4 regions of the Arthrobacter sp. MDT2-3 genome follow, and region 3 is predicted to be linked to each of the others. Evidence: riboswitches for the same ligand, from Rfam matches in the RefSeq annotation. Region 3 holds a riboswitch; each other region holds the start of a gene.
What was found. A riboswitch is a leader RNA that binds a small molecule or an ion and turns the genes downstream of it on or off. The one in region 3 is predicted to bind thiamine pyrophosphate.
Positions count from the first base shown of each region.

Region 1 (7,609 bases), on a different contig from region 3:
ATCGCCATTGCCGCCGTTGCACCCAACAGGACATCCCCGAGTAACCCGGGCTCAGCTTCCACCAGCCCACCCGCAAGGTCGCGGCCCGCTATCTGCTCGTGGACGGCGTCGGCTTCAACGTGCTCGTCGAAATAGTGGGTCACCTCGGTATCGAAGCCGTGCCGCCGGAAGCCGTTGCCGTACAGGCGGTTGGGCCGGGACGAGGTCATTTCGTAAAGTGCCAGGTGTCCCGTGATGGCCCCGCGAAGCCGGCGGTTGAGCCCGAAGAGGGACATCATGTTCACCGCCGCGAGGGAGATGGCGGGTACCGCGTTGACATAGGCGCCGTATTGGTCGTCCATTCCCAGTCCCCGCATGGTGCGGGCGAAGAGCGCGCTGTGCATCCGTTCCGGGCGTCCTCCGCCGTACTCGTCGGCCTGAATTTCCACCAGCGCCGCCTTCGGCCGACCTGTAAGCCTGGGGATGGCCCAGGTGTGCGGGTCCGCTTCCTTCAGCTGGTAGACGGACTTGTGGATGAGGAACTCCTTGAGCTGGTCCAGGCTCGCCTTTTTCGCCACGTAGCGGGACACGCTGGGCCCGGTGTCGGTTCCGGCCAGTCCAAACAGGACGTCGGCCACTGCGTCACTGGTCATCTCTGCTGCCGGCGGTAGGTCCAGCTCCCCGGCTGCCGCCTGGGCAGCGGCCCGTAGCGCTTCCTCGAACGGCCTTTCGAGCAGGCGGCGAACCTGGATAAGGCCCGGCTCCCACTCCCAGTCGTCGCTGACGCCTTCAAGGCCGGAGTAGTGGAGCTCATAAAGGCAGAAAAGTGCCAGCTGGACGTCGTCGTCCCCGATGATGTCTGTGGCTGCAGCGAGCCCTGCCGTGACCAGCCGGCGCAGTTCTTCGACGCGCGTCGTGGCGTCGTCGGTGCCGGCGCCAACGGCCAGGGAAGTAAAAAGGGCGCTGCTAAGGGGGCCTCGGGCTTCGGGGATTTTCATGATGCTCCTTATGGGTGGCAGTGGTACTGCCGGTGCTGCCTGTGCTGCGGCGTCGACGGTGACGGTTTCGGTTTGGCCGGCGGGTCAGGTCCGGGGCGGCGTTTTTGGGGTGGTCCGCGGTGACAGCAGGATGGCCAGGATGATCATGCCCAAGCCTAGGGCCAAGTGCAGCCAATTGTCGGCGCCGTTGAGGGGGACAAAGTTGGCGGGGGTTTGATCACCCACCAGGAGTCCGTACAGCCAAAGGACCAGGTAGACAACGCCCCCGTAGATGAGGAAGCTCCTTGCCTGCTGGTGGGTCCGGGCCAGCAACAGTCCCGCCGCCCCGAAGGCCGCGTGCACGATATTGTGCAGGATGGACACCTGGAAAACTCCCAACAGCAAGGCCCCGGAGCCGTGCCCGGCCAAGCCCAGGGCTTCATAATTGCTGGTGATCCCGGGGATGAATCCCAGGACACCCACCAGGAGGAAGAGGGCGCCCGTTGCAAGCGCTGCCTTCTGCAGGCCGGTCCTTGCTCCGGTGGCCCGGGTGCTGACTGTCATTGTCCTGTCTCCTCAAAAGCCGGGAGACAACATAGTAAGCATGATTACTAATAAAAGCTAAGTACGCTTTCCATCTGGCGGACAGCCAGCACGCGGCGGACCCCGCTGCCGGTGGTGGCACTCACCCCTCCGAGGTACTCCACACATAGGGGTTGGCCCGGTGCCCGCCCCGGCGTCCGTGCTCGTACCCTTGCTGCCAGGCCTTCCCGACGGCGGACACAAGTTCCGCCAGCAGTGGATAGTAAGGGTGGTCCGGGCCGATATAGATCATTTCCTCGGCTGCCTTGTCCACCGCCGCACGCACTTGGTTTTCGGCTGCAGGACCGATCATGGCGTCCTCCTGTTTGGAACTCCGGCCGCTGGCCTCGAATGTACTCCCAGCATTTCGCGGCGTCCATAGTCCGCTTTGATGCTGCAGTCCGTCCGCCCACTGGAGGTCAGTCCGCCCGCATGGAACCGAGGATCTCGCGCAGGGCCTGTACCACCAGGTCATGGTCCTGCACCTGGGGAAGCCCTGAGACGGTCACGGTTGCGACTGCGCCCACCCCTGTGACGTAGACCGGGAAGGAGCCGCCGTGGGCCGCATACCGGCTTTGATCGAACCAGGCGTTGTCCTCGATCCGTCCGCCCTTGAGCCGGGCGCGCAGCCCCACCAGCAGGGAAGGCACCTCATACCGGGCGGCCGTGCGCTGCTTCGCACGGATCCAGTGCTCGTTGTCCGGGGTGGCGCCGGGCAGCGCCACATGGAACAGGACCTGCTCACCCTTGGTGATGTCTATCGCGATGGAAAACTGGCCCTCCTTGCCCAGCTCCACCAGCAGCAGCCCGAGGTTGAGTGCATCGTCCAGGGAGAAGCCGGGAAACTGTAGCTCGTGGATTTCGCCTTCGATCCGGGCGATGAGCGCTTGCAGGGATCCTTCCTGCTGGATGGCATCGGAATCCGGATCGAACTCGGTCACATGCGGGGAATTGGCAGTCATGGCCCACAATCTACCCCTCCTCCGGTGTAAACTGGACCCCGCCCACAAGGGCGATTATTTACCGACAGAAACATTCAACGACAGGGGAGCGCCGCCGTCGGGCATCACTGGCCATGCCAGGGACCGCAGGTGGGCGCTGAGAGTGCGGACAGCCGCAGACCCTCGAACCTGATCCGGTTAGTACCGGCGCAAGGGAGTCGAGTTCTCGAAGTGTGCGGCAACGGCGGCAGCGCCGGTTGCTGTATCCACTTTCCCCTCCTGTTCCTCAGGAGGATCGCATGGCAACGACAGCAATCAAGAAGACCACCAGCAAGTCCTGGCGCGTTGTGGACATCGTGGTGGCAGCCCTCATCGCCATCGCCGGCGGCGTCATTTTCTGGGCCTGGTCCCAGGGCGCAGCCGCAGTCTCGGCACCTATGAACGCCGTCTATCCACCGCTTACCGGCTTGTTGGCCGGCGGCTGGATGATCCCCGCGGTGCTGGGCATGCTCATCATCCGCAAGCCGGGCGCCGCACTGTTCTGCGAGACCGTGGCGGCCACCGGCGAACTGCTCATGGGCTCGCAGTACGGCGCCTCGGTGCTGTTCTCCGGGTTTGTCCAGGGCCTGGGCGCCGAGATCGTCTTCGCGATCTTCGTGTACCGGAAGTTCAACCTGCCGGTAGCCCTGCTCGCCGGCGCCGCTGCCGGACTTTTCTGCGGCCTGAACGATTCGTTCGCGCCGTGGGGCTGGAACATCGCCTACTCCGGCGGGGACAAGCTGGCCTACATCATCTTCACCGCCATTTCCGGGGCCGTGATCGCAGGAGCCCTGTCGTGGATCGCCACCCGCGGCCTGGCGAGGACCGGCGTCCTGAGCTCCTTTGCGTCACGCAAGGCAGCATCGGAGCCCGTCTTCTCCTGATGACTGCTCCTTCCCTCCACAGCTCTGCGGTGGCGGCGCGGCCGGCTGCAGTCACGGCCAGAGGCTGGGGCTGGCGGCATGCCGGCCGCTCCAAACCCGCTGTCCGTGCCCTCGACCTGGACATCCAACCGGGTGAACGCGTCCTGCTGCTGGGCCCGTCCGGCGCAGGCAAGTCCACGCTCCTCCACGCGCTGGCTGGGGTGCTGGGGGACGCACATGCCGACGACGCTGACGCCGGCGATTCCGATGAGTCCGGGTCGCTGCTGATCGACGGCGCTTCCCCCCGGGAGCAGCGCGGCCGGGCCGGGCTGATGCAGCAGGACCCGGAGACCCAGGTTGTTCTCTCGCGCGTAGGTGACGACGTCGCCTTCGGCGCCGAGAACCTTGCCGTGCCCCGCGATGACATCTGGGCTCGCGTGCACGAGGCGCTGGACGACGTCGGGCTTTCCCACCTGCCGTTGGACCATCCGACGTCGGCACTGTCCGGCGGGCAGAAGCAGCGCCTTGCGTTGGCGGGCATCCTTGCCATGCGGCCGGGGCTGATCCTCCTCGATGAGCCAACCGCCAACCTGGACCCTGCCGGCGTGGTGGAGGTGCGCGACGCCGTGGGCCGCTGCCTCGACAAAACCGGGGCAACGTTGGTGGTGGTGGAGCACCGCGTGGCGGTGTGGAAGGACCTGGTTGACCGGATTGTGGTGCTGCAGCCCGGCTCGTCGACCGATTCCGCCGTGCTGTTGGACGGGCCGCCGGATCAGGTCCTCAGCGAAGCCCGGAGCATGCTGATCGCGGCCGGAGTCTGGGTGCCCGGCTACGTCCCGCCGACGCGTCTGCGTGCTGCCGCTTCGGCTCCCGGGACTGGCGACCTGCTGCTTGCCGCCGAGGAGCTGGCGGTGTCGCGTGAACGTCCGCGCCGCAAGCGCTTCCGGAAGGTGCCGCCGGTGCCGGTGCAGCAGGGCATTTCCGCGCAGGTCCGGGCCGGGCAGGCGCTGGCCATCACCGGGCCCAACGGCGCGGGAAAGTCGACATTCGCGCTGACCCTCGCCGGGCTGCTGGAGCCCCTAGACGGCAATGTTTCCGCCACGCTGGCGCTCAGCCGGGGAGCTGGGATTGACCCTTACCAGTGGAAGGCCGAGCAGCTGATCGAGCGCGTGGGTACGGTGTTCCAGGAGCCTGAGCACCAGTTCGTCACAGGGAAAGTACTGGACGAGCTGCTGTTCGGCCCGCGGCACCTGGGCCACGGGGAGGAGCGGGTGGATGAACTGCTGGAGCGGCTCCGGCTCACGGGACTCGTTGACGCCAACCCGTATACCCTTTCGGGCGGCGAGAAACGGCGCCTCTCCGTAGCCACGGTCCTGGCAGCGCATCCCCAGGTCCTGGTCCTGGACGAACCAACCTTCGGGCAGGACGCCAATACTTGGGCTGAGCTGGCATCCTTCCTGTCCGAGCTCCTGGACGCGGGCACGGCCGTAGTGTCCGTGACCCATGATGCCGAGTTCACGGCAGCGCTGGGCGGAATGGAACTGCGGTTGGCTGCTGCGGCGGCGGTGGCGCCATGAGGCAGGAGCTGAACCTGCGCGGCAACCACGCCCTGCTGACCCGCGCCAATCCGCTGAGCAAGTTCGCCGCCGTCTTCCTGATCACCGCAGTGTTGGCGCTGTCCATTGACTGGGTGTCCGCGTCGGTGGCGCTGGTCTTTGAGTTCCTGCTGTTCCCCTTGGCGGGCCTCACCCTGACTTTGCTGTGGCAGCGGGGCTGGCCGCTCATCCTTGCCGCAGCCGTGGGTGGCTGGAGTACCTCCATCCTGGCGCCGGACAGCGGAGCGACGCTTATCGACGTCGGCATCTGGACCATGAGCGAAGGGTCCCTGGAGCTGGGGGCCGGGTTCATGCTGCGGGGGCTGGCGATTGCGCTGCCGGCGGTCCTGTTGATGAGCTGCACCGATCCCACCGACCTGGCCGATGCGCTGGCGCAGAAGGCACGCCTTCCGCACCGGTTCGTGCTGGGGACCTTGGCCGCCATGCGGCTCGTGGGGCTGATGGCGGAGGAATGGCAGACCATTGGCATGGCCCGCCGTGCCCGCGGCGTCGGCTCCCGCGGCAGTGCCCTCCAGCGGCTGAAGGCGACGCTGGGGCAGAGCTTCGGGCTGCTGGTTCAGGCTATCCGGCGTGCTTCCCGGCTTGCCGTCACCATGGAGGCACGCGGCTTCGGCGGCGGAAGGCGGACCTGGGCGCGGGAATCCACGTACAGCGCCCTCGACCTTTGGGTTCTGGCTGCCGGGGTGGTGATGGCAGCTGCAGCGTTTGCTGCTGCGATGTGGGCGGGCACCTGGAATATGGTGTGGCTGGGGAGCTGATTTCTCACACGTCTGCTGCGTCAGCCGCAGGAGTGGTTGTAGTCGAAGCTTCTCGCCACGAACTGGGTGAGCGTGACTTCGCCGCCTGCGGTCAGCGGCGGGCCTGCGCAACTGGCTTTGGCTCCGGCTACGTCGCGCGCCCCCGCCAGCCAGCTCGGCAGGGAGTGCAGGTTGCTTGAGCTGCTGACGGTTCCCACAATCCGGCTCCATTGAAGGCCGGTTGAGTAGATCCCAACACCCTTGACGTCGATGCTGTGGAAGAAGTCCGTCATGCCCTCCAAGACTGCGCGGTTGGCATCCTTGTCAGTGGTGGACCAGGAATTTTCGCTTTCCACATCCAGCCACCAGACGTAGTCGGAGGGGTTGCTGATTCCGCGGATGTAGGCATCGTCCCAGGCCTTGGCGTAGCCGTACATGTAGGCGCACGCCGTGCCGTAGTCCTTTTCCTTGCAGGAGCCATAGGGGTTATGGACGGCCGATCCTATCGGGTACTCGTTGCTGGAGGGCCACCATGAGCCGCTGCTTCCCGGGTTGGCGGTGTTCACGTAAAGGGACACCTCAGGCTGGGTCGAATTGCCGGTTGAGCCCGCAGCCCACTCGAGCTGTTCCCGCAGGCAAGGGTTGGTGTTATTGGCCAACCCGTTGTTGACGCCGACGATGGCAAAAGCCTGGCCCGTGGGAAGGTCCTTGCGGCATTGGGGCCATGAGACGTCGTTGCCCAGTGTTGACTGTCTGCCTTCCCCTGGCGACGGCGCTGCGGAGGCCGGCCAGCCGGGGACCAGGAGCACGATGGCGAAGATCAGGCCCGCCAGCGTGGCTGCCGCTGCGGGGCCTCGTTTCCGGCGCATCAGCACCTCCGTCGTCGTCGAAGGATGAGGTTCCATCCAGTCTCCTCCGGCCCGGCCAGTAGGGTCAACAACCGGGTGGGCCGGAGGAGAGGTCACGATTTCTATCGCATGTAGTGGGTAATTGCGGGCCAGGGTAGGTTGCATCCCCGCGAATCGGCTCAAAACTAACTCATTTATGATATATTTTCGGCATGACGCAGGAAACTACGGAACACGTTGCCGCCATGCTCCGGGATGCCCGGGGCGAGAAAGGCTGGACCCAGGGCCAGCTGGCCGCAGAACTCGGAACCAGCCAGAGCGCCATTGCCCGGATGGAGCAGGGCAAACAGAATTTGAGCCTGAAAATGATCCAGCGGCTCGAGACCATCTTTGGCCGGAGCATCGTCAATGTGGGCAAACCGCAGATGACACACCTTCGCGTGGAGGGCGGGCACACGCTGTCAGGAGCCGTGGACGTCAACAGCAGCAAGAACGCCGGCGTCGCACTGCTATGTGCGAGCCTCATTAACCGCGGTACAACTATTCTTCGCCGGCTTGCGCGGATTGAAGAAGTTAATCGCATCGTCGAGGTGCTCAGCAGCATCGGGGTCGAGTGCACCTGGCTCAATGATACCGATCTCCAGCTACGCAGGCCGGCCGTCCTTGACCTGGCGGCGATGGATGTGGAAGCTGCCCGCCGCACGCGCAGCGTCATCATGCTGCTGGGGCCGCTGCTGGACGAAACCTCGGAGTACCGCCTTCCGTACGCGGGTGGCTGCGACTTGGGCACGCGCACCGTAGAGCCACATATGCAGGCGCTGCGCCAGTTCGGGCTGGCAGTGGAGGCGACGGCCGGCTTCTACAGCGTTCAGGCTCCCTCGGCCGATACCCGCGACCGTTCCTTTGTCCTGACCGAGCGCGGCGATACTGTCACCGAGAACGCCATCATGGCTGCCGCTCACCGTGAGGGGACAACGGTGATCCGCAACGCCAGCCCGAACTATATGGTGCAGGACCTCTGCTTCTA
Region 1 covers NZ_JBNHFS010000004.1:421,780-429,388, reverse strand. The annotation lists gene AC5RUQ_RS14755 (iron-containing redox enzyme family protein) at 1-977, opposite strand, end outside; gene AC5RUQ_RS14750 (DUF4383 domain-containing protein) at 1,062-1,520, opposite strand; gene AC5RUQ_RS14745 (hypothetical protein) at 1,642-1,851, opposite strand; gene AC5RUQ_RS14740 (heme-degrading domain-containing protein) at 1,958-2,500, opposite strand; TPP riboswitch at 2,573-2,713, shown strand; gene AC5RUQ_RS14735 (ECF transporter S component) at 2,779-3,402, shown strand; gene AC5RUQ_RS14730 (ABC transporter ATP-binding protein) at 3,402-4,958, shown strand; gene AC5RUQ_RS14725 (energy-coupling factor transporter transmembrane component T family protein) at 4,955-5,755, shown strand; gene AC5RUQ_RS14720 (glycoside hydrolase family 25 domain-containing protein) at 5,776-6,603, opposite strand; gene AC5RUQ_RS14715 (UDP-N-acetylglucosamine 1-carboxyvinyltransferase) at 6,795-7,609, shown strand, end outside.
Region 1: linked by a shared signal. The riboswitch ahead of AC5RUQ_RS14735 (ECF transporter S component) and the one ahead of thiO (glycine oxidase ThiO) in region 3 are both predicted to bind thiamine pyrophosphate.

Region 2 (7,609 bases), on a different contig from region 3:
ACCACCTTGGCAAAGGCAGCCCGGACCTGGTCCTCATCGGTGACATCGGCAACGGCGTGCTCCACATCGAAGCCTGCTTCGCGTAGAGCTGCAGCGGCGTCAGCAACGGCAGGGTTACGGTCAACAAGCAGCACGGAGGCGCCGGCTTCGGCGAACGCCTGGGCGATACCGAGGCCGATCCCGCTGCCGCCCCCTGTCACCAGAGCACGGCGGCCCTTGAAGTGCCCCGCGAAGATCGCCGATCCCACAAGGTTTGTCACTTACCTGCTCCTTCCGCCGTGGACGCCAAAGCCGCGTCCTGCCGTTCCTCAATGCCGGATTCGGCAGGAGGAGTCCACCGCGCCCGGGCAACGGCGCGGGACCAGCTCAATTTCCGTGCCGCGGCCTCTTCGCCGGTGATCTGCGGGCGGACCTCGGTACGGTTCCGCGGGACCGCTTCGATGTCTTCGGCACTGCACAAGCCGCTTTGAATGGCTGCCATATGGGCAACACCCAGGGCGGAAAGGTCAGGCACCGTACTGCGCAGGACAGTGCGCTGGCTCAGGTCCGACTGCAGCTGCATCAGCCAACTGTTTGAGCTTGGGCCGCCATCGGCGAGGACGGAACGGATCGGTGTGGAGATGGATTTCTCCGCAGCCGCCAGAACATCCTCGATCTGCAGTGCAATCGACTCGAACGCTGCCCGGGCCAAGTGCGCGCCCGAGGTACCAAGGTTGAACCCGCTGATGGACGCTTCGGCACGTTCGTCCCACCACGGCGCGCCCAGTCCAGCGAAAGCGGGAACAATGTTCACGCCACCGCTGCTTTCCACGGTCCTGGCCAGGGAATCAAGGTGTGCTACGTCAGCTTCGAACACCTGGGCAAGCCACATGGCTGTGGCTCCGGTTGCCAAGATGTTGCCTTCAAAGGCGTACCGGGGAGCACCGTCATGCCATGCCAGGGTCCTGACCAGACCAGCCAACGGCGCCGACTGTGCAGCTTCGGTCAACAGACCCATGATGGAGCTGCCCGTACCGTAGGTGGCCTTCACCGTTCCGGGCTCCCGCACGCCGTGCGCGTACAGCGCGGAATGCGAATCGCCAAGTACTGCACACACGGGTGCGCCGGCGGCGTCCGAGATGGTCAGCGGAGAGCTGGGCTCGTTGGACGCGACAATTTCCGGGAGCACCTGCGCCGGGACATTGAAGAGATCCAGGAGTTCGGGATCCCAGTCCACGCTGTCCAGGTTCATCAGCTGGGTGCGGCTGGCGTTACCGGCTTCGATGCGGTGCTGGCCCGTGAGGCAGAAGACCAGCCATGAATCGACCGTGCCGGCCGCGATCTTCCCGGCCAGGCTGAGCCGCCGATCGGGGTCAACGCTGTCCAGCAGCCACTGAAGTTTCAGGGCCGAGAACATCGGGTCAATCGGCAGTCCGCTGGCACGCTGCACCATCTGCCCGGCACCATCATTGATCAGTTCCTTCGCCCGCTGGGCGGTGCGGCGGTCCTGCCAGCCCAGGATCGGACCAAGTGGCTGGCCGGTGGCCCTGTCCCAGATCATGACTGACTCACGTTGGGTGCTGAGACCGATACCCAGAACCAATTTTGATTCAAGGGGCTTCAGGCTCTGACCAATGGCGGAGATGACGCTGTCCTTGATGGCCAGCGGGTCCTGCTCCACCCAACCCGGCTGCGGGTGCTGCTGGGTCAGGCTCACATGGGCGCGGCCGAGGATGTCACCGGCCGCGTCCATGATGAGTGCCTTGGTTGCGCTCGTGCCCTGGTCCACTGCAACGACGACTGAGGACCCGGCGGCGGCACGGTTCTGGCTAGACACGGTTCAAAGCTCCACGTACTGCTTTGGCAATGTCATCAGCCTCGAGACCGAAGTGTCCCAGCAGGTACTGGGTGCTGCCGGTGGGAGCGAAGTCCTTGAGCCCCAGAATACGGAGGGGCACACGGGCGCCGTCCTCAAGCTGGCCGACGACGCTGGCAACCGCTGCGCCCAGGCCGCCGGCGACGTTGGCTTCCTCCGCGGTGACAATCGCACCGGTTTCACGGGCCGCGGTGACGATGGCTTCCTCATCAAGGGGGCTCAGGTAGGTAGCGTTCAGCACACGGGTCGAGATGCCTTCTGCCTCCAGCGAAGCTGCTGCCCACAGGGCGCGGGAAACTTCGGTGCCGGTGGCAATGACGGTCGCGTCTGAACCTTCGCGGGCGGTGACGAACTTGCCGCGTTCAAAGCTCGAATCGTGGTCCGATACTTTGGGGACCTTGAAGCGGCCGACACGGATGTAGGTGGGGCGCGGGTTGGCGACGGCGTTGCGGACAGCAGCGCGGGTCTGGTCGCCGTCGGCCGGGACAACGATATCCAGGCCGGGGAGGGCCCGGAGCCAGGAGAAGTCCTCAACGGAGTGGTGGGTGGGGCCGAGTTCGCCGTACGCCATGCCCGGGCTCATGCCGCAAAGGATCACGTTGTGCTGGCTGTAGGCGACATCGGCTTTGATCTGCTCCAGGGACCGCCCGGTCAGGAAGGGGCCGGCAGCGCAGACGAAGGGGATGAGCCCGGCGTTGGCCAGGCCGGCGCCGACGCCGACCATGTTCTGCTCGGCGATGCCAACGTTGATCAGTCGGTCCGGGAATTCATCCCGGAACTTGGTCAGGTTGCTCGACCCGACCGAATCGTTGCAGACAGCGACGATGCGTTCGTTTGTCCTGGCCAGCTGGATCAGCTCGTCGGCGAAATCCTGCCGGTTGTCGAAAGTGGGTGCTTCTTTGAGCACAGTGGTCGTGGTCATGAGAGCTCCTGGAATGCCTGGGTGGTCTGTTCTGCGGATGGCACCTTGTGGTGCCATTCGACGCGGTCCTCAATGAAGGACACGCCCTTGCCCTTGATCGTGTTGGCGATGACACCAACCGGAGAACCGGTGGTGGAAGGAGCCATCGCCTCAATGAGGGCGTTGTAGTCGTGGCCGTCGATAACCCTGACCTCAAGCCCGAAAGCAGCGAGGCGGGCATCGAGCGGATCAAGCCCGTTGGTGTCCTCAGTCCGTGCGCCCTGCTGAAGCCGGTTGCGGTCAACGATCACGGTCAGGTTGTCCAGCTTCTGATGCGACGCTGACATCAACGCCTCCCAGTTGCTGCCTTCCTGCATTTCACCGTCACCGGTGACGACGAAAACACGCGAGTCGTTCTTCAAGAGCTTGGCGCCTAGTGCGGTACCTACGGCCACAGGGAGGCCGTGACCCAGAGGCCCAGTGTTGGTTTCAACTCCAGGAACCTTCACCCTGTTCGGGTGACCGTTCAGCGCGGACAGGGGCGCCATGAACGTGTCCAGTTCGGATGCAGGGAAGAATCCACCGTGGGCCAGGGTCGAGTACAGTGCAGCCGCGCAGTGGCCCTTGCTGAGAATGAAATGATCGCGGTCTTCTTTGCGGGGATCTTCCGGATCGATATCCAGCACCGCGTCAAATAGGACCGTCAGGATGTCTGTGACCGAGAAGTCCCCGCCGATGTGACCCTGACCGGCGTCCGCAATCATTTTCAGGATGGAGCGCCGCGTTGCCTGCGCCCGCTCGTGCAGTTTCTCGGCGCGGAAAGAGGCGTCACCCGCCAGTAGATCTTCTCGAAGAGACCGCCACGCCGCGGCCTGTGAAGCATCTGCAGTAAGCATTGTGCATATCCATTCAGTAGTGACTGTATGTGAATATGTTACGGATGCCACACTTGCAAAGTCAACCCCCCGCGCTTGTACTGTGGGAAAAATAACCCCTCAAGCGCGTACCTGACAGAACCCGCCAACAACTGATTGGAAAACCGTTATGTCCTCAAACTCTTCGTATCCGCGCGTACACATAGCCACCGACCACGCAGGGATGGAGTTGAGCGCGCACCTTGTTCGCCATTTGGAGGCCCAAGGTTATGAGGTAGTCGATCATGGGCCTAAGGAGTACGACCCCTTGGACGACTACCCGTCCTTTTGCATCAATGCCGTCCATGCCGTGGTCGCCGACCAGGAAGCCGGCCGGCCTGCGCTGGGCATCGTTCTGGGCGGGTCCGGGAACGGCGAACAGATAGCGGCCAACAAGGTTAAGGGCATCCGGGCAGCCCTCGCCTGGAATCTCTCCACGGCGAAACTGGCCAGGCAGCACAACGACGCCAACGTCGTGGCCGTCGGCGGTCGCCAGCACAGTGTCGACGAGGCCACTTCACTGATCGAGGCGTTCCTGAAGGAGCCATTCAGCGCAGATGAACGGCATTCCCGCAGGATCGAGAAAATTTCCCGCTACGAGAGCACGGGAGTCGTCCCCGACTAAATTTTCTCCGCGCGTGGCGCCTTGGGACGACAGTGTTTTGGTCGAGCCTGCCCCTGGATCACCGTTCAAAGGGCCAGAGGGAGTCAGCGGGCCCGACAGGGAAGTTCTCTCCACTACCCGGTGGGGAGTAGGGTTTTGCGTTAGTGACACGGGGTGCCCTGCTGGTAGGGGCTGAGAGAACACCCGTTGAACCTGATCTAGTTCGTACTAGCGAAGGGATGTCGCGGATGACTATTCGCCTGACGCCTGACCATGCCTGGACCATGCTCGAACGGCTCCGGGAAACCACGCCCTTGATTCAATGCCTGACCAACACAGTGGTGACAAACTTCACCGCCAACGTGCTGCTCGCCATCGGTGCCGCACCCGCGATGGTTGACGTCCCTGCCGAGGCAGGACCGTTCGCGCGGGTTGCGTCGGGAGTGCTCGTAAATGTCGGCACCCCTCACGAAAAACAGCGGGCAAGTATGCGCGAGGCAGTACGCGCCGCCTGCGAATCCGGGACACCCTGGGTTCTTGATCCGGTGGCCGTGGGTGTTTTGCCGGTCCGTACCGCGCTGGCTGCCGAGCTGCTGAATCACCGCCCAACGGCGGTCCGCGGCAACGCTTCGGAGATCATGGCCCTGGCGGGCGTAGGGCAGGGCGGACGCGGAGTCGATGCCGTAGATGGACCCGAAACCGCATTGGAAGCAGCCAAAAGCCTAGCCCTCCAATATGGTTCGATACTGGCGGTCTCGGGGCCAACCGACATCATCACAGACGGCACGGATTCTGTACGAATCAGCAACGGCCACCCGCATCTGACCAAAATCACCGGGGGCGGGTGTGCACTGGGTGCGGTCACTGCGGCCTTTTTGGCCGTCGATGATGACAAGCTCGCCGCTACCGCGGCTGCCACTGCCGTGTACACGGTGGCGGCGGAGATGGCAGCTGAGGGTGTTCGGGGTCCGGGCACTTTCGCCGTCGCGTTCCTTGATGCCCTGGCAAGTATCGACACAGGGATGCTTTCGTCCCGGATGAATCTCTCATGACCGCCGGGGACAGGGCGGCCGGGCGCATCGACGGCATTTACCTTGTGACCGACACTCAGTTATGCGGTCGCAGGGGAGTGGTGGAGACTGCCCGGGCGGCTGTTGCGGGAGGGGTACGGATCGTTCAAATCCGCGAAAAAAGTGCCAGCACCGCCGACCTATACGAGCTGGTCCTGTGTACTGCTGAAGCTGTCGGGCATGCGGCCACCGTTTTGGTGGATGACCGGGTGGATGTCTTTCTGGCCGCCCGGGCGGCAGGTGCTGCCGTGCACGGAGTCCATGTCGGCCAAAGCGACCTTCCCGTCGAACGGGTACGGGCGCTGGTGGGTGCCGGGGCCGTCGTGGGGCTGACCGCAAACACCCCTGAGCACCTGGATACCCTGCATCGCTTGCCCGGGGGGACGGTGGATTACCTGGGGGTGGGGGTTATCCGCCCGACGTCCACAAAGGCTGATCACCCGGCGCCCTTGGGCGTCGACGGGTTTGGGCGGATCGCGGCCGCTACCACCCTGCCTTGTATGGCCATCGGCGGTATTGAACCTGGTGACGTAGTTCCGCTGCGCCGTGCCGGGGCAGCGGGAATAGCTGTGGTCTCCGCGATTTGCGCCGCGGACGATGCGACGTGCAGCGCCGAAGACCTTGTCGAACGCTGGAATTCCTTAGGATCCTCAACCGCCGAGCCAGGCGTCAACTTCCCCGCCTGCAGAAACAGCACCCCTGCTGCGCAGGATTAGCGTCCCGGGGCTACTTACTGTCCCGGTTCTCTTTTTTACTGCCCGGCGCCAACCATTGTTCGCCCCAAGAAAGAAAGCCTAGAAACCATGCAAATCTCAGAGCAGATCGTCCTCGTCACCGGTGGTGGCCGCGGTCTCGGCCACAGCATCGTTCAAGCGTTTGCCGACCAGGGCGCCAGAGTAGTGATCAACTACCGCAACAGCGCCGAGGAAAGCGAAGTCTTGGCAGCCAAGTACGGCCCCAACCGGGCCGTAGCCCTGCGGGCCGACGTGACAGACGCCGATCAAGTTGCAGCCATGCTCAACCAGTCCCAGGCGCACTTCGGCGGCCCGGTGACCACAGTGGTCAATAACGCCCTGGCCGACTTTTCCTTTAATGGTGACGCCCGCTCCAGTGCTGGAGGCATCAGCTGGCCGGAATTCGAAGCCCAGTTTTCCGGGAGTGTCCGCGGCGCACTAAACACCATCCAGCAAGCTCTGCCGGGCATGACTGAACACGGTTTCGGCCGGGTCATCAACATCGGCACCAATCTGTTTCAGAACCCGGTAGTCCCGTACCACGACTACACCGCGGCGAAGGCAGCGCTGCTGGCCTTGACCCGGACGATGGCCGCAGACCTGGGCCAGCACAACGTATCGGTGAATATGGTCTCCGGCGGGCTGCTGCGCACCACCGATGCCAGCGCAGCCACGCCCGAGGAGGTTTTCGACTACATAGCTGCGGCCACGCCTCTTCGCCAGGTCACAACACCGTCGGGCTTTGCTGACGCCATTCTCTTCTTTGCTTCCCCCTGGGCACGCTCCGTCACCGGCCAGAATTTGGTGGTCGACGGCGGCCTGGTCATGAACTAAGGGACGGACGGTCATGCCGAACCCTGCCGCACCCCGGCGGCAGCTCCACTTCAACGCTTTTCTCTTTGGCTGTGGCCACCACGGAGCCGCCTGGCGCCGACCCGAATCGGCCGTGGAGCAACTGGGAGAAATCGCCTATTATGAACGGCTTGCCCAAAGCGCCGAGCGCGGCCTTTTCGACGCAGTCTTCTTCGCCGACGGACACTCAGCCGGCGATCTAGGTCCGGGGCCGAGATGGTTCCTTGAACCGCTGACGGCGTTGGCGGCCATGGCACGGGCCACCAGCAGGATCGGGCTGGTCAGCACCGTCTCGACCACCTTCTACACGCCCTTCCACGCCGCGCGGATGCTGGCATCCCTTGACCACATCAGTGGTGGTCGTGTCGGCTGGAATGTTGTTACGTCCATGTTCGACGCCGAAGCCCGCAACCATGGGCTGGAGGCCATGCCCGCCCATGCCGAACGCTATGCCAGGGCGGCCGAATTCATCGAGGTCGCGCTGCAGCTCTGGGATTCGTGGGCCGATGATGCGCTGGTGATGGACCGTACCGGTGTGTACGTCCACCCGGACAGGCTGCAGCCGCTGAATCATGTCGGTGATCATTTCCGGGTGGAGGGCCCGCTGACCGTACCCCGGCCGCCCCAAGGCCGGCCGGTACTGTTCCAGGCCGGCGCCTCAGGGCAGGGCCGTGACCTG
Region 2 covers NZ_JBNHFS010000001.1:474,290-481,898, forward strand. The annotation lists gene AC5RUQ_RS02190 (SDR family NAD(P)-dependent oxidoreductase) at 1-260, opposite strand, end outside; gene AC5RUQ_RS02195 (FGGY-family carbohydrate kinase) at 257-1,816, opposite strand; gene AC5RUQ_RS02200 (transketolase family protein) at 1,809-2,777, opposite strand; gene AC5RUQ_RS02205 (transketolase) at 2,774-3,652, opposite strand; gene AC5RUQ_RS02210 (ribose-5-phosphate isomerase) at 3,801-4,295, shown strand; TPP riboswitch at 4,435-4,531, shown strand; gene thiM (hydroxyethylthiazole kinase) at 4,523-5,326, shown strand; gene thiE (thiamine phosphate synthase) at 5,323-6,060, shown strand; gene AC5RUQ_RS02225 (3-oxoacyl-ACP reductase) at 6,148-6,912, shown strand; gene AC5RUQ_RS02230 (LLM class flavin-dependent oxidoreductase) at 6,926-7,609, shown strand, end outside.
Region 2: linked by a shared signal. The riboswitch ahead of thiM (hydroxyethylthiazole kinase) and the one ahead of thiO (glycine oxidase ThiO) in region 3 are both predicted to bind thiamine pyrophosphate.

Region 3 (7,609 bases):
CCACCACGATCTCCACGCCCTTCTTCAATGCCTCCACCTGCGGCTCGTAGGCACGGCCGCCGTAGATGGTAGTGATGCGGGCGTTGCGTTTGCGGGAAGCGGTCTGCAGGTCATTGGCCACCTGCACGGCGAGTTCGCGCGTAGGGACGATGACCAGGGCCTGCGGGGCGCCGGGAACCGGGAGCTTGTCGTAACCGGGGTCGTCCTGGCCCACCACGCGCTGGAGGGCGGGGATGCCGAAGCCGAGGGTTTTGCCGGTACCGGTCTTGGCCTGGCCGATGATGTCGTGGCCGGACAGGGCCACCGGCAGGGTCATGGCCTGGATGGGGAAGGGGTGGGTGATCCCGGCGTCGGCCAGGGATTCCACGATATCGGCCCGGACGTTGTAGTCCGCGAAGGACTTCTCCGCGATTTCGTGGGGCTTCTCGTCCGAGATGATGGTTTCTTCCGGCTCGATGGTCTCGGTGCCGGTCTCGTCGGTCAGAAGCTGGTGGGTATGCAATTCACTCACTGTGGAGTTTCCTTATTCATTTGGGCAGTGGCGCTGCCTGCTCAACGGGCCGGCCAAAGGCTGTTCCGGAGCACGCTCGGGCGCACAAGCAATTCCAGTGGAAGCCGATCGCGGGCTATCTAAATGCTGGCACTGGTGACCAGCGGGTGTATCTCAAGATCGCGTAGGGGCGGGCTTGTTGGTTTCAAATCAAGGAAATCAACGACCGGGCATCCATATCTACCTCTTCAGTCTAGCCGCAGGCGGCCCAAATCCCGGCTTTCCCGGCCGGGTGGCACTTTGCCGCACTACTCCACGAGTTCGAAATGGACTTCCCGCGTCACGATATCCGAGGAGACCAGCCGGACCCGGACCTTGGTTCCGGACACCAGTTCCCCGGCGCAGCGGGCGGTCACAGCGGGGTCTGCAATCTGGATGACTCCCGAACTGCCGTTCCCGTTGCCGTTCTTCCCGTTGCCGCTGCCGTTTTTGCCGTTTTCCTTTTGCGGCTTGGACCCGGAAATCACGATTGCGTCGAAATCCTGCCCGATGTGGTTAACCAGCAAGGCGGCCTCCACGGTGTCCAGGGCCATGCGCTCCATCCGTGATGCCAGCTGGTCGGACCCGGCCATGATCTCGGGCAGCGACTGAAGTGCCTCCCGTGCCCAGGCCGGTACATTGCCGCCGTTACTCAACGCCTCGCAGATCACCAGGACAAAGCGGTCCACGAGGCGGCGCAGGGGAGCGGTGGTGTGGGCATAGGCGGCACCAATGGCGGACTGGACTGCGTCCTCGGGGACGGCACCGTCAAAAGCCGTATAGGCGGCGCCACGGAACAGCATGCCGGCCGAATGCAGAATGGCAAGCTGGCGGGGATCGGTGGAATCGAGGCTGCGCAGGTATTCGCCGTAGCTGACCTCACCGTCCCAGGGCTTGCCAAGGGCCTCTGTCTGCAGCCGGAAATGATTCAGGGAGCGCTCGTCCGGGGACGGCATGGTGCGCAGGATGCCCACTTTTCCCGCCAGCATCAGGCCCGCCGCCGCCATTCCGGTCATGAGGGATATCTGCGCGTTCCAGTCCTCCACCGGAAGCTGGGGAGCGGCGGCAATCCGATAGCCGCCGTCGGGAAGCTGGACGATCTCCTGTTCCGGCATGTTCAGGCTGGCACCGCCGCGCGCCCGTTCCAGGTCCACGCGTTTGAGCCCAACTTCCTTAAGGAGCTGCAGCACCGGCGAGGCCGTACCGGCGTCGAGCTCCGCCTGCACTCCTTTATAGCTGAGCTTCGCGCGGCTGCGCATCCGGGCCCGCTTTACGGCCACGGACGTCACCTCGGCGGCGCTGTCCAGGCGGAAGTCCCAGACAAACGCAGAGCAGTCCTGCCCGGGAAGGAGGCTCCCGGCCTCTTCGCTGATGACTTCTGGATGCAGCGGGATTCGACCGTCCGGGGCATAGAACGTCTGGCCCCGGCGGCGTGTTTCCGCGTCCAGGGGCCCGCCGGGGGCAACAAATGCGGGCACATCGGCGATGGCGTACAGCACGTGGTAGCCGTCGCCGTCGGCTTCAATAAACAGCGCCTGGTCCAGGTCGGTGGACGACGCCGGATCGATGGTGATGAATTCGACGCCGGTGAGGTCGTAGGCAGGGAGCTGCAGGGATTCGACTGCCGCTTTCGCGTCAGCCACCGCCTCGTCGGGGTAGGCGCCCGGCAGCTCCAGCTCGGTCCTCAGGGCACTCAGCGCTTCCTCAAGCGCGTTGTTGTGCTCGTGGACGTTGGGGGCCAGCCGATGGTGTGACACGAAAATCAGCCTAGCCGGAATCGGCGGCATAGTGCAGGCATCCGGCCCGGAGCGGCGTTGTCAGGAGTTTGGGGCATCCAGGGCGGCGAGCAGTGCAGCGGCGGCGGCTGCGGGATCGTCCGCTTCCGTAATGGCCCGCACCACCACAATCCTGCGTGCGCCTGCGTCCACCACCTGCTCCACGTTGCCGTGGTCAATGCCGCCGATCGCGAACCAGGGAACACCGTCGTCGGACTGTCCCTCCTGCTCCGCCGGCCGGGCAGCGTCGGCGGCATACTTCACCAGCTCCAGTCCCGCCGCTGCCCGCCCCGGTTTGGTGGGCGTTGCCCACACCGGTCCGACGCAGAAGTAGTCCAGCCCGGCGGGGCGGGCGGCCGCACCGAGCGCCGCGTCCACCTGGGCGGGGGTGTGGCTGGACAGGCCGATGGCGGCGTTGCCGTTGAGCAGGGTGCGTGCAGCGTCCAGGGGCAGGTCCTTTTGGCCGATGTGGAAGACGGGTGCCCCGGACAGCACCGCAATGTCGGCGCGGTCGTTGACAGCCCAGAGCCGGCCGTGCCGCTCTGCCGCTTCCTTGAGCACCGCCAGGAGTTCCAGCTCCTCTCCTGCTTCGATGGCCTTGTCGCGCAGCTGGATGATGTCCACCCCGCCGGCGTACGCTGCGTCCACGAACTGGCCGAAGTCGCCGCGGTCCCGGCGGGCGTCGGTGCAGAGGTAGAGGCGGGCGGCGTTGACGCCGTTGCTGATCTTGGCGCTGCTGAGTACGTCGGTGCCGGCGGCAGGGGTGTGGGACACATTCATGGGGGAAAGCCTAGTTCCTCTACACTGGCCTCGTACTGCGGGAGCCCGCGGCAGCTGTCACAAAGCGCCGGGCTGAGAGGGCGTCAGAGCCGACCGCTTGACCTGATCCGGCTAATACCGGCGTAGGGAAGGAGACACATGCGCGCATCACCAGAGCCCCTGGCCGTGGATGCGGCCAACACCATCCACGCTGATGTGGCGGTGATCGGCGGTGGAGTGATCGGCCACGGCATTGCGTGGGAGGCGAAGCGTTCCGGCCGTTCCGTGGTGGTGATCGATGACGCACCGGGTTCGGGGGCCAGCTGGGCCGCCGCCGGGATGCTTGCCCCGGTGAGCGAGCTGCACTACCAGGAGGAGGATCTCCTGGAATTCATGCTGGATGCCTCGTCCCGCTGGCCGGCTTTTGCCGGCGGCCTCACCGCTGCGTCAGGAACAGATCCGGGATACATTACGACGCCGACCCTCGCCGTGGGTGCCGACGCCGCCGACCGCCGCGCCCTGATGGACCTGCGCACCGTCCAGCAGGCCAGCGGCCTTTCCGTTGAGCCGGTAACTGTCCGGGACGCGCGACAACGGGAACCCCTGCTCAGCCCGGGGATCGCCTGCGCGCTGGACACTCCGGCCGACCACCAGGTGGATCCGCGGCTGTTGGTGGCGTGCCTGCGGGCCGCCTTGGCTCATGGCATGGACGACGGCGGCGGGAACAGGGACAAAGTTGCGGCCCGCGGTACTGCAGCAGCCGGCGTCGTCGGCGGGTTTGCGGTAGCGGCCAAGGCAACCGGGCTGCTGTGGCACGGGGGAGCTGTTGCCGGCGTGCGCCTGGCGGACGGGGGAACGGTGCTGGCCGCCGAAACGGTGGTGGCGAACGGGCTGCACGCGGCAGCTCTTGAAGGGCTACCCCCAGGGCTGAACCTGCCAGTGCGGCCCGTCCACGGGGACATCCTCCGCCTGGCAGTGCCCCGGCACCTGCAGCCCCTGGTGACGTCCACGGTCCGCGGGCTGGTGCACGGCGTTCCCGTCTATATCGTTCCCCGCAGGGACGGCACGGTGGTGATCGGGGCAACCCAGCGTGAAGACGCGCTGTCCGCCATGGACGCCGTTTCCGCCGGGGCCGTGTACCAGCTCCTCCGCGACGCGCAGGTACTGGTTCCCGCCGTCGCCGAACTCGAACTGCTGGAATGCACTGCACGCGCCCGTCCCGGAACGCCCGACAACGCGCCGCTGCTGGGGCGGGTTCCCGCCCCCAAATCAGCGGCGGACCGGGAGCACGGGTACGTTGCCGGCCTCATCATCGCTACCGGGTTCTTCCGGCACGGAGTCCTGCTGACGCCCGCCGCAGCCGCCGTCTGCCGGGACCTTCTGGACGGCCTCGAGGACCCCCGTTGGGCAGCCTTCAGCCCTGGCCGCTTTTCCACGAGGGCAGGCGCCCGCTTAACCACGGGCTCAGCCTCCAACCACTTCCGCCACACATCGCCCACGAAGGAAACAGCATGAACATCACCTTGAACGGAACCCGGCACCCTGTGCCTGAGGGCGCCTCCATCACCGTGCTCGTCAGCCAGGTCACCGGCCGCCCCCTAGCCGCCAACGGGCAGGCAACGGACGGCCAAAAGCTTGGTGTGGCGGTGGCCCACAATTCCGAGGTTGTACCGCGCAGCCAGTGGTTTACCACCGCGCTCGCGGAAGGCGACGAGGTCGAACTCGTCACGGCTGTGCAGGGAGGCTGAGACCATGACCGAAACCATCACTACTCCAAGCGTGGCGGGCCACGATGATCCGCTGGTCATTGACGGCGTAACCCTGACATCCCGGCTCATCATGGGCACCGGCGGCGCGCCAAGCCTGGACGGCCTGGGGGCTGCCCTCCTGGCCTCCGGCACCGGTCTGACCACGGTGGCAATGCGGCGGTATTCCACGGCCGAGACGGGCTCGCTCTTCCAGCTGCTCGTGGACCACGGCATCCGCGTGCTGCCCAACACGGCAGGTTGCTTCACCGCCCGGGATGCCGTGCTGACGGCGGAACTGGCCCGTGAGGCACTGGAAACCGACTGGGTGAAGCTGGAAGTCATAGCTGACGAACAGACCCTGCTGCCGGACGCCGTCGAACTGGTGGACGCCACTGAACAACTGGTCAACAGGGGCTTCAAGGTTTTTGCCTACACCAACGACGATCCCGTCCTCGCGCTCCGGCTTGAAAACCTTGGGGCCACCGCAGTCATGCCGCTCGGGGCGCCGATCGGCACCGGACTGGGCATCCTGAACCCGCACAACATCGAGCTGATCGTTTCCCGCGCCTCGGTTCCGGTGGTCCTGGATGCCGGCATCGGTACCGCCTCGGACGCGGCCCTTGCCATGGAGCTGGGGTGCGACGCCGTGCTGCTGGCTACGGCCGTAACCCGGGCGCAGAATCCTGCCCTGATGGGGGAGGCCTTCAAACATGCGGTGATCGCCGGTAGGCTGGCGAAAGCGGCGGGCAGGATCCCGCGCCGCGAACATGCACTGGCGTCGTCGGCCATGGAGGGCCGGGCAGAGTTCCTGTAGCCCGCTCCCGGTGCCGCTCCGCCAGCCATAAGGTGAGGAGCAGCCATGGCCGGCAAGGACATTCTTTCTCCCGAGCGGCTCGAGGACGCACTGGCCGTCCTGACGGACTGGCGGTACAGCCAAGGTGCGCTGGTGACGGTGTACAAGGTGCCGACGGCGGCTGCCGCACTTGAGCTGATTGCCGCCGTCGGGCGCCTTGCCGAAGAACAGAACCACCACCCGGACCTGGACTGGCGCTACAACCGGGTGTTCCTCCTTTACACCTCGCATGACGCCGGGGGAGAAGTCACCGCCCGCGACGTGGGCGCGGCGGAGGCAGTGAGTGAAGCCGCCGCCGCGGTCCATGCGGTAGCCGAACCGGCCAGGCACCCAGCAGCCGCTTAAACAACTGTGACCACCACCCCGGAGGGCGGTGGTCACAGGCGTGTTTGGTGTGCGCGGCGGGGGTCTTTCCGGCTAAAGCTTCAGCGCCGCAGTAAGCCGTTCCAGATCATGCCTGGCCCGCGTACGGCCAAGGTACAGGACCACGGCAACTGCCGCTGCTGCGCCCAAAACCATGGGCAGGACCCACGGCAGCCAGGTCATGCCCGGCAGGTAGCCGAAGCCTGCAGCCATCAGGATGATCCAGGCGACAGCTCCCACACCCACGGCAACGCCGGCCGGCAGGACAACACCGTATTTTGTGTGCCGCTTGTCGTTGGCCCAGACGATGAAACCTGCGGCTGCTGTCACCAGCACCACAATGGTCAGCGAAAGCATGGCTCTCCTTGGAATGCTCGCCCCTCAGCGGGGAACGGGGCTAGAACTGGCCGAAACCTACGCGGCGCTGTTCCTCGGCACCGATTTCTACATAGGCCAGTGCCTTGCCGGGAACAATGATCAGGCGTCCCTTGTCATCCTTTAGGCGCAGTTCGCTGCCGCTGGTGATGGCTTCCTCTACAACCTTGGCTACGGAGTCCGGATCCTCGACCGATTCCAGCACAATTTCGCGGCCAACATTTTGAACGCCGATCTTAATTTCCACAGGGGGCCTCCCAGCCGGTTCACGTTACTCGGGTTATGTCTTATTTGTAGTCTAGGACTCTTTGGGGAAGCGAGAGATTCCGCGCCAAGCTAAACGGTAGATGAGGTCGCTGGCCACATCGAGGTCCAGGTTCCCGTCGGTTTCGAGCCAGTAGCGGGCGCTGACCTGAGCCATCCCGGCGAGCCCGCGGCCCAGGAGCTCTGCCTCCAGGTGGGGAAGCTTGGTGTCCTCGGCGATGACGTGTGCAATGGCGTCGGCAAATGTCCGGTTAAAGGTCTCCAGCCGTGAGCTGACATCCGGATCGTTGATGAGGTCGGATTCGAAAACGAGCCGGTGGGCCTGGTCATCGTTGGCGATGAACCGGAAATAGGCCCGCATCACGGCCTGCACGCGTTCGTCGTTGTCAGTGGTGGAGTTCAGCGCCCCCAGCATCAGGTCCGTCAAGGAGGCCAGGTGGCTTTCGAGCAGGGCCAGGTACAGCTCCCGCTTTGAGGGGAAGTGCTGGTACAGGACCGGTTTGCTGACGTGGGCTGTCTCTGCGATTTCGTCCATGGCGGCGCCGTGATAGCCGTTGGCAACGAAGACTTCCTGTGCTGCGGAAAGAAGTTGTGCGCGTCTCTCATCCCGGGGAAGCCGGGCGGACCGTTGCCCGGCGGGGCGGGAGGCGGTTTGCGGTTCGGCTGCGGACGGGCGGTCAGCCCGTGCTTCATGGACCACAGTTGTCCTTCTTTCCCTTGCAGTTACCCCCACTCTACGTCGGGGTAATATGACCGGGCGGTATCCCGGGGCATACATTGAAGTATGGCTTCGACATTCTCCGCAAATGTTTCGACTATTTCACTGCCTCCGCTGGTTGAACCGGCCGGTGAGCTCACTCCTGACGAGGTGGAGCGCTACTCGCGGCACCTCATCATTCCCGAGATCGGCGCACTGGGGCAGCGGAGGCTCAAGAATGCCAAA
Region 3 covers NZ_JBNHFS010000002.1:356,066-363,674, reverse strand. The annotation lists gene AC5RUQ_RS07270 (DEAD/DEAH box helicase) at 1-511, opposite strand, end outside; gene AC5RUQ_RS07265 (RNB domain-containing ribonuclease) at 799-2,286, opposite strand; gene thiE (thiamine phosphate synthase) at 2,347-3,084, opposite strand; TPP riboswitch at 3,112-3,230, shown strand; gene thiO (glycine oxidase ThiO) at 3,223-4,578, shown strand; gene thiS (sulfur carrier protein ThiS) at 4,575-4,811, shown strand; gene AC5RUQ_RS07245 (thiazole synthase) at 4,816-5,625, shown strand; gene AC5RUQ_RS07240 (4a-hydroxytetrahydrobiopterin dehydratase) at 5,671-6,009, shown strand; gene AC5RUQ_RS07235 (hypothetical protein) at 6,082-6,384, opposite strand; gene AC5RUQ_RS07230 (DUF3107 domain-containing protein) at 6,425-6,649, opposite strand; gene AC5RUQ_RS07225 (TetR/AcrR family transcriptional regulator) at 6,701-7,366, opposite strand; gene moeB (molybdopterin-synthase adenylyltransferase MoeB) at 7,451-7,609, shown strand, end outside.

Region 4 (7,609 bases), on a different contig from region 3:
CTGGTCCACGGCTCCGACTCCACCGATTCCGCCGACCGCGAGATCAAAATCTGGTTCCAGGCGTAGCTTCACCTGCACGACAGATAAGGCCGATGTTCTTCACGAACATCGGCCTTATCTGTCACTTCACGGGAGGCGGCTTTAGAAGCCCGAGGTTCCGGCGAAAACCTGGATGAATGCGAAGAAGATGGTGGCGATGACGGCCACGTAAAGCAACGCGGTGATGATCCAGCCCGAGTCGCCCAGCATGCGGGCGGCGTTTTCCGGCATGGGGATCACCCCTGCCGTGACGTTCCGGAGGGTCACCCAGACGAACAGGGGAATCATGGCCGCCCAGACAATCATGCAGAACGGGCAGAGGATGCGGATGTCGTAGAGGGCCTGCGACCACAGCCACACCACGAAGGCGAAACCAAGGGTGACCCCCGCCTGCAGGCCCAGCCAGTACCAGCGGGCAAAGGTTGCTCCGGCGAGTAGTGCCATACCAACGGTGATGACGACGGCAAAGGCCACGATGCCGATAAACATGTTCGGGAAGCCGAACAGCGAGCTCTGCCACGTTTTCATCACGTCACCACAGGAAATCCAAGGATTCACGTCGCACACGGTGGTGTGGTTGGGATCCTGGAGCACCGCGAGCTTTTCCAGCACCAGGGTTCCGGAGGCGAGCCAGCCGATGGCGCCCGTGATCACCAGCAGCCAGCCGAAGGGCCGGTTACGGGTCATCGCCGGGACGGTTCCGGCTGTCCTGCCGGCCGGGTCGCTGTCCTGGTTCAGGCTCCGTTCCTGGGCAGGGGTGCCGCTGAGGGGGGAGATGCTGGGCATTGGTGTGGCGTCCTTTTCATCCGGTGCTCCTTGCCTGATTGTAACGCCGGAGGCTGAAAGGACCGTCCAGACGAGGGGAAGGGGCCAGCGCGTTTGGTGCTGCCTCCGCCGTGATTTAGTCCGGGTATGAGAGAATGAACGTGGCTGGAAGACGATCCACATTCGGACTCCGGTCCGGTGGCTTGTTCCCAAGACCGCCAATGACGAGCAGGGCAGGCATCGGTCTCACCGACGCAGTCTCCCGCGACTCCATTGAGCGGCACCTGGTTGTGGCACGTAGAACAACGGGTTTCAGAACATCCCGCCGGCCCCCACGGGCTGCCGCACCCCACTGCCGGTGCGAACCTGGGGGTATCCACTTGACTTCTGTCAACGCCTGCGGGTTTTGACAATATGTGCCCCAATGGGTGCCGGATGTGGCGGTACGTCAGGGGCAGGAGTGTTGCCACATATGGATAATGAACAAGTTTCAGCCGTTAACAGCGAAGCAGCGGCCGCAGAGGCAGACGCTGCACCCAAAAAAGCCACGAGGACGCGCCGGAAGGCTGTGCCCAAGGCCGACGCCCTGATCCCGGAGGCAGACGTCACCGGCGCCGGCACTTCGGAAGGCGCCCCGGCCAGCGTCGATGCTTCGGAAGCCACCGCTGCCGCTGCTGCCGATCCCGGCGCCGCGGAGGCCAAGGCTCCAGTCCGGCGAACCCGCGCCCGGAAGAAGGCGGACACCGCCGAACCGCTCCCGGCTTTCGCCCCAGAGCTAGGATCCCCAGAGGCAGAATCCGCAGTGGCAGAACCGGAAGCAGAATCCGGCGTCGAGGCCACTGCCGGTGCAGGCGCAGACACTCCTGAGGTACCGGCCGTGGAGCCCGCCGTCGGGGCCGCCGAAACGAAGCCCGTCCGCCGCCGTCGGGTCGCCACCCGGAAGACCTCCGCACCTGCCGCCGAAGCGGAACCGGCGGATCAGGCAGCCGAAGTCCAGCCTGCCGAAGTGGTCAGCGTGCTTCCGGCCGGGATGCCCGAAGCGGTTGACGCTGCTGCCGTCCCGGCAGCAGCAGGTACTGCTGAGGTACCAGCAGCCGATGCGGCTTCACCGGTGGAAACCACCGAAGAAGAGGCCACTGAAGAAGAGGCTTCCGAAGAACCAGCGTCGGCCGGGCAGGCGCAAGCGGCTCCTTCCAGCCCCTTCGGCACCCTGTTCATGGAACCGGCGTCTCCCACCTCCGTGCTGTTCCAGGCACCGGACCTGAGCACCGTGGTGCGTCCGGTTCCCGCCGCTGTTGAAGAAGCAGGCGAGGACGACGCCGATGAGATCGATTCGGAGGACGCGGGCCGCCGCAGGCGCCGGGGCCGCGGACGCCGCGGACGCAGCCGCGCCGGTGAGCGTGAAGCTGACGCCGAGCTTGAAGGCGGCGAAAGTGCCGACGTTGATGCCTCCGACGACGCCGACGAGGAGTCTGCGGGGCAGGTGGAAGAAGGCGTGACGTCCCGTCGTCGCCGCCGCCGCCGCCGCGGGGACCAGGACCTTGAGCTGACCGGCGGCGGGGATGACGATCCGCCCAACACCGTCACCCGCGTCCGCGCTCCGAGGCCGGTCACCGAACCCGCCGTCAACAACCGCGTGACCAGCGTGAAGGGCTCCACCCGCCTGGAGGCGAAGAAGCAGCGCCGGCGCGAGTCCCGCGACACCGGCCGCCGCCGCACCGTCATCACCGAAGCCGAGTTCCTGGCACGCCGTGAGTCCGTTGACCGGCAGATGATCGTGCGCCAGCGCGACGACAGAATCCAGATCGCCGTCCTCGAAGACGGTGTCCTGGCCGAGCACTTCGTATCAAAGACCCAGCAGGATTCCCTGATTGGCAACGTGTACCTGGGCAAGGTCCAGAACGTGCTGCCCTCCATGGAAGCTGCCTTCGTGGACATCGGACGCGGCCGCAACGCTGTCCTGTACGCCGGCGAGGTGAACTGGGAAGCGGTGAACCTCGAGGGCAAGCAGCGGCGCATCGAAAACGCCCTCAAGTCCGGCGACACCGTCCTGGTCCAGGTGACTAAGGACCCCGTGGGACACAAGGGCGCACGCCTGACCAGCCAGATCTCGCTGCCTGGCCGCTACCTGGTGTACGTGCCCGGCGGTTCCATGACCGGCATTTCGCGCAAGCTGCCCGACGTCGAACGCAACCGCCTCAAGCGCATCCTCAAGGACCGCCTCCCGGAGCAAGCCGGCGTCATCGTCCGCACCGCGGCCGAAGGCGCTTCCGAGGAAGAGCTGACGCACGACATCAACCGGCTGCGCGCGCAGTGGGAGGGCATCGAGAGCCAGTCGAAGTCCACGAAGATCCTTGCCCCTGAATTGCTCTACGGCGAACCGGACCTCACCATCAAGGTGGTCCGCGACGTCTTCAACGAGGACTTCTCCAAGCTGATCGTCTCGGGCGAGGAAGCCTGGGACACCATCGAGGCCTACGTTACGTACGTAGCGCCGGACCTGGTGGGCCGCCTTGAGAAGTGGACCAAGGACCAGGACATCTTCGCTGCCTGGCGCATCGACGAGCAGATCCACAAGGCGCTCGAACGCAAGGTCTTCCTGCCCTCCGGCGGTTCGCTGGTGATTGACCGCACCGAGGCCATGACCGTAGTGGACGTCAACACCGGCAAGTTCACGGGCAGCGGCGGCAACCTCGAAGAGACGGTGACCAAAAACAACCTTGAGGCTGCGGAAGAAGTCGTCCGCCAGCTCCGCCTCCGCGATATCGGCGGCATTATCGTCATCGACTTCATCGACATGGTCCTGGAATCCAACCGCGACCTCGTGCTCCGCCGCATGGTGGAATGCCTGGGACGCGACCGGACCAAGCACCAGGTTGCGGAAGTTACGTCACTTGGCCTCGTGCAGATGACGCGCAAGCGGATGGGTACCGGGCTCCTCGAAGTCTTCGGCGAGCAGTGCGAAGCGTGCGCGGGCCGCGGCGTGGTAACCCACGACGACCCCGTGGAGCACCGGCGGGCCAACATTGTGGCCGCCGAGCACCACATCCAGCGGACGGACAGCAGGCCGGAGGCCCGCAGCGAAGGCCACCGCAACGACGCCCAGCGCGTCGACAACAACCAGCCCGGCGCGCGCCCGGACCGCAAACGCCGGCGGGGCCGCGGTGGCCAGCAGCCGGAGGTTGCCCCGGCAGCAGCAGCCGTGCACGTCCACACGGTGCACCCTGACCCCTCGGACGCTGAACGGCATGCCAAGGCGGAGGCCACAAGGCTGGCCCTTGCCAACATCGCCGCCGCCGCGCATGCAGCCCACCTGCACGACGACGAAGTGGCGGCAGCCAAGCAGGCGGCCGCCGACCAGCCCGCCGCTGCCTCCGCAGCGGAGGCTGCGAAGCGCGACGACGAAGCGCGTCAGGCTGCCGTGCTGACCTTCGGCGGCGAGAAGGTGGTGCTGCCGTTCGTTGAGCACGCTGAAGAGCCGCAGCAGAAGCCTGCCCTGACCCTGGACCGGCTTGCGGAGGCCTTCGCCCACCTTGGCCAGCCGGCACCTGCCGAAGACCAGCCCGAGCAGGCAGAACCGGAGCAGAAACCGGTGGAGCCCGTGCAATCGACAGCGCCGGTACAGGCGCCCGCTGCTGCAGCACCGGCGAAGGACTACAGCGACCACACGCTGGAGCAGTCCCGGCAGCGCCGGCCGCGGCGCAACCGCAGTGCCAGCCGTGCCCAAGGAGCTGCAAACGAAACCACTGTGCAGCATCACGAAAACGTGGCGGCAGCCGGCACAGGGCATACCCACGAGGCAAAGGCCCCCGAACCGGCCGGTGCCGGCGGCTCCAGTGACGGCAATGCCGGCACCAGGAAGCCGGCCGAGGCGCCCATCATCCTGGGCGTCGGAGTTCCGGCCTCGGAGCTCTAAGCGTTACCGGTAAGTAGATGCCCGGCCAGCCACAACAGTGGCCGGCCGGGCATTTTCGTGTGTAGCGCCAGCCATGCGGCGACAGGTCGGCATTTCAGTGCACGGCGCCCGGTCGCAATGTGTCACCTTCGGCCTGGGCCAGGCAAAAAAGCTAGGCTGGGGAACCGACACGGGGTGCCGCGCAGAGAGCCGGCTGAGATTCACACCCGTTGAACCTGTCCGGCTAGCACCGGCGAAGGGATGTCTCTTGTCTACGACTCTTGTAATGCCCACTGCCTCCTCGGCAATATTCACTGCTGCACCAACACGCCCAGGCAGGCCCGTACCCCGGGTCCTTTCCATAGCAGGTTCCGACCCTTCCGGCGGCGCCGGTATACAAGCCGACCTGAAGAGCATCGCCGCGCTCGGCGGTTACGGGATGGCTGCCATCACTGCCCTGACCGCCCAGAACACCCGCGGAGTCCGATCCGTCCATGTGCCGCCCGCAAAGTTCCTGAGCCAGCAGCTGGAGGCGGTCAGTGACGACATCGGCATCGACGCCGTGAAAATTGGAATGCTGGGCAGTGCCGAGGTGATCGAGGCAGTGGTGGCATGGATCCGGAAGGTGCGCCCCGCCGTCGTGGTCCTGGACCCGGTGATGGTGGCCACCAGCGGCGACCGGCTCCTGCAGGAATCTGCCGAAGCGGCACTGCGCGGGCTCCTTCCGCTGGCGCACCTCATCACCCCAAACCTGGCAGAGCTCGCCATGCTCGTTGGGGGCCAACTGCAGGACACCTGGACCGGGGCCCTGGAACAAGGCCGCGCCCTCGCTGCTGCCACCGGCGCCACTGTGCTGGTCAAGGGCGGCCACCTGATCGGTGACGAGTGCCCCGACGCGTTGGTCAACACCTCAGGCCTTCTGTCCGACGAAGTGGTGGTGGTGCCGGGGGAGCGGGTGGCAACGCGGAACAGCCATGGCACTGGCTGTTCACTGTCCTCTGCCATGGCAACGGCGCAGGCACGGCTGGGGGACTGGGAGGTTTCCCTCCGTGAAGTCAAACCCTGGCTGGCCGGCGCGCTGGAGGCATCCGGAACACTGGAGGTGGGAACAGGCAACGGGCCGGTGCACCACTTCCACCACCAGCAGCCGCTGCTTTCCGAAGGGAGCTTCGCCGCCATACTCTGGCGTGAGGCGCAGCAGGACCTGGACGACATCCATGCCCTGGACTTCATCCGCAACCTGGCCTCGGGCAGCCTGGGCGAGAAGGAGTTCGCGTACTACCTCGCCCAGGATGCCATCTACCTCAACGGCTATTCGCGCGTGCTGGCCAGGGCCAGTGCACTGGCACCCACCGAGGCGGAGCAGCTCTTCTGGGCGGCCTCTGCCCGGCAGTGCCTGGAAGTCGAGTCGGAGCTGCACCGCTCCTGGCTGAGCACGCGAACCGTGCAGCCCGGGCTTGGCCCTGTTACGAAGTCCTACGTGGACCACCTGACGGCGGCATCGGCGTCGGGCAGTTATGCGGTCGTGGCGGCGGCCGTTTTGCCCTGCTTCTGGCTCTACGCCGAGGTGGGAGCAGCGCTTTACGCCCGGTTCGTTGCCGCCGGTGAACCGCCGGCGCACCCGTACGCGGACTGGCTGCGCACCTACGCGGACGAAGACTTCGCAGCTGCCACCCGCAGGGCCATTGCGATCGTGGACGAAGCGGCACGCTTGGCCTCGGCCGCGGACCGCGCCGCCATGGTCACGGCGTTTAAGCAGTCCTGCCGCCTGGAAGTGGACTTCTTCGACGCGCCGCGCCTGTACTCCTGACGCACTGCCCGTTGCCTTGCCGGTACTATGGTGGGGCACGGTGCGGACGCCGGAGTTGAGCTGTGGCACCTATCACAGTCCACCCGCCGGAACCAGCCTCATTTGCGGCCGAAGGCAAAATTAGCGTATTCTAGATCTTCGGTGCTTACGCCAACACTTGGGTTATGACCCCACGGCGTTGAGGCACAGCGAGAAACCAGGCTTTTACAGGTCGGTTCCGCACGCAAATTTAGTAATAAACGTCGAGAGAAGTGAGTTCCCAAGTGGTGTACGCGATTGTCCGCGCAGGCGGCCGCCAAGAGAAGGTTTCCGTTGGAGACTTCGTTACCCTGAACCGCGTCGCCGGTGGAGCTGGCAGCACCATTCAGCTGCCCGCACTGCTCCTGGTTGACGGTGACAAGGTCACCTCTGCCGCTGCTGACCTGGCCAAGGTAACTGTTACGGCTGAGATCCTGAACGACCTCCGTGGTCCGAAGATTGTGATCCAGAAGTTCAAGAACAAGACCGGTTACAAGAAGCGCCAGGGTCACCGCCAGGAACTGACCAAGGTCAAGATCACTGGTATCCAGTAACCTTCGTTACTGTTCAGGTTTTTCAGCAGATCCCCAGAATTTAGAGGCAGGCATTTCAAATGGCACATAAAAAGGGCGCGAGCTCCACTCGCAACGGTCGTGATTCCAACGCTCAGTACCTCGGCGTAAAGCGCTTCGGCGGCCAGGTTGTTTCCGCCGGCGAGATCATCGTCCGCCAGCGCGGCACCCACTTCCACCCGGGCGCCGGTGTTGGCCGTGGCGGCGACGACACCCTGTTCGCACTGACCCCGGGAGCTGTCGAGTTCGGCACCCGCCGCGGTCGTCGCGTCGTCAACATCGTTGCTGCTGCAGCTGCAGAGTAACAAATAGTTCTGAAGCGGTGGAGCGGGCCAGTTGGTCCGCTCCACTGTTCTTTTAACCGCATTACAATCGTCTTGGCGCCCCGCGGCGTCCAGGAAACAGCACTGAGGAGATCCACGTGGCCAGCTTTGTAGACCGGGTAGTACTGCACGTATCCGGCGGTAGCGGCGGCCATGGGTGCGTCTCTGTCCACCGCGAGAAGTTCAA
Region 4 covers NZ_JBNHFS010000008.1:113,141-120,749, reverse strand. The annotation lists gene ndk (nucleoside-diphosphate kinase) at 1-66, shown strand, start outside; gene AC5RUQ_RS19455 (vitamin K epoxide reductase family protein) at 142-825, opposite strand; gene AC5RUQ_RS19450 (Rne/Rng family ribonuclease) at 1,277-4,720, shown strand; TPP riboswitch at 4,881-4,978, shown strand; gene AC5RUQ_RS19445 (bifunctional hydroxymethylpyrimidine kinase/phosphomethylpyrimidine kinase) at 4,986-6,509, shown strand; gene rplU (50S ribosomal protein L21) at 6,773-7,081, shown strand; gene rpmA (50S ribosomal protein L27) at 7,141-7,404, shown strand; gene obgE (GTPase ObgE) at 7,521-7,609, shown strand, end outside.
Region 4: linked by a shared signal. The riboswitch ahead of AC5RUQ_RS19445 (bifunctional hydroxymethylpyrimidine kinase/phosphomethylpyrimidine kinase) and the one ahead of thiO (glycine oxidase ThiO) in region 3 are both predicted to bind thiamine pyrophosphate.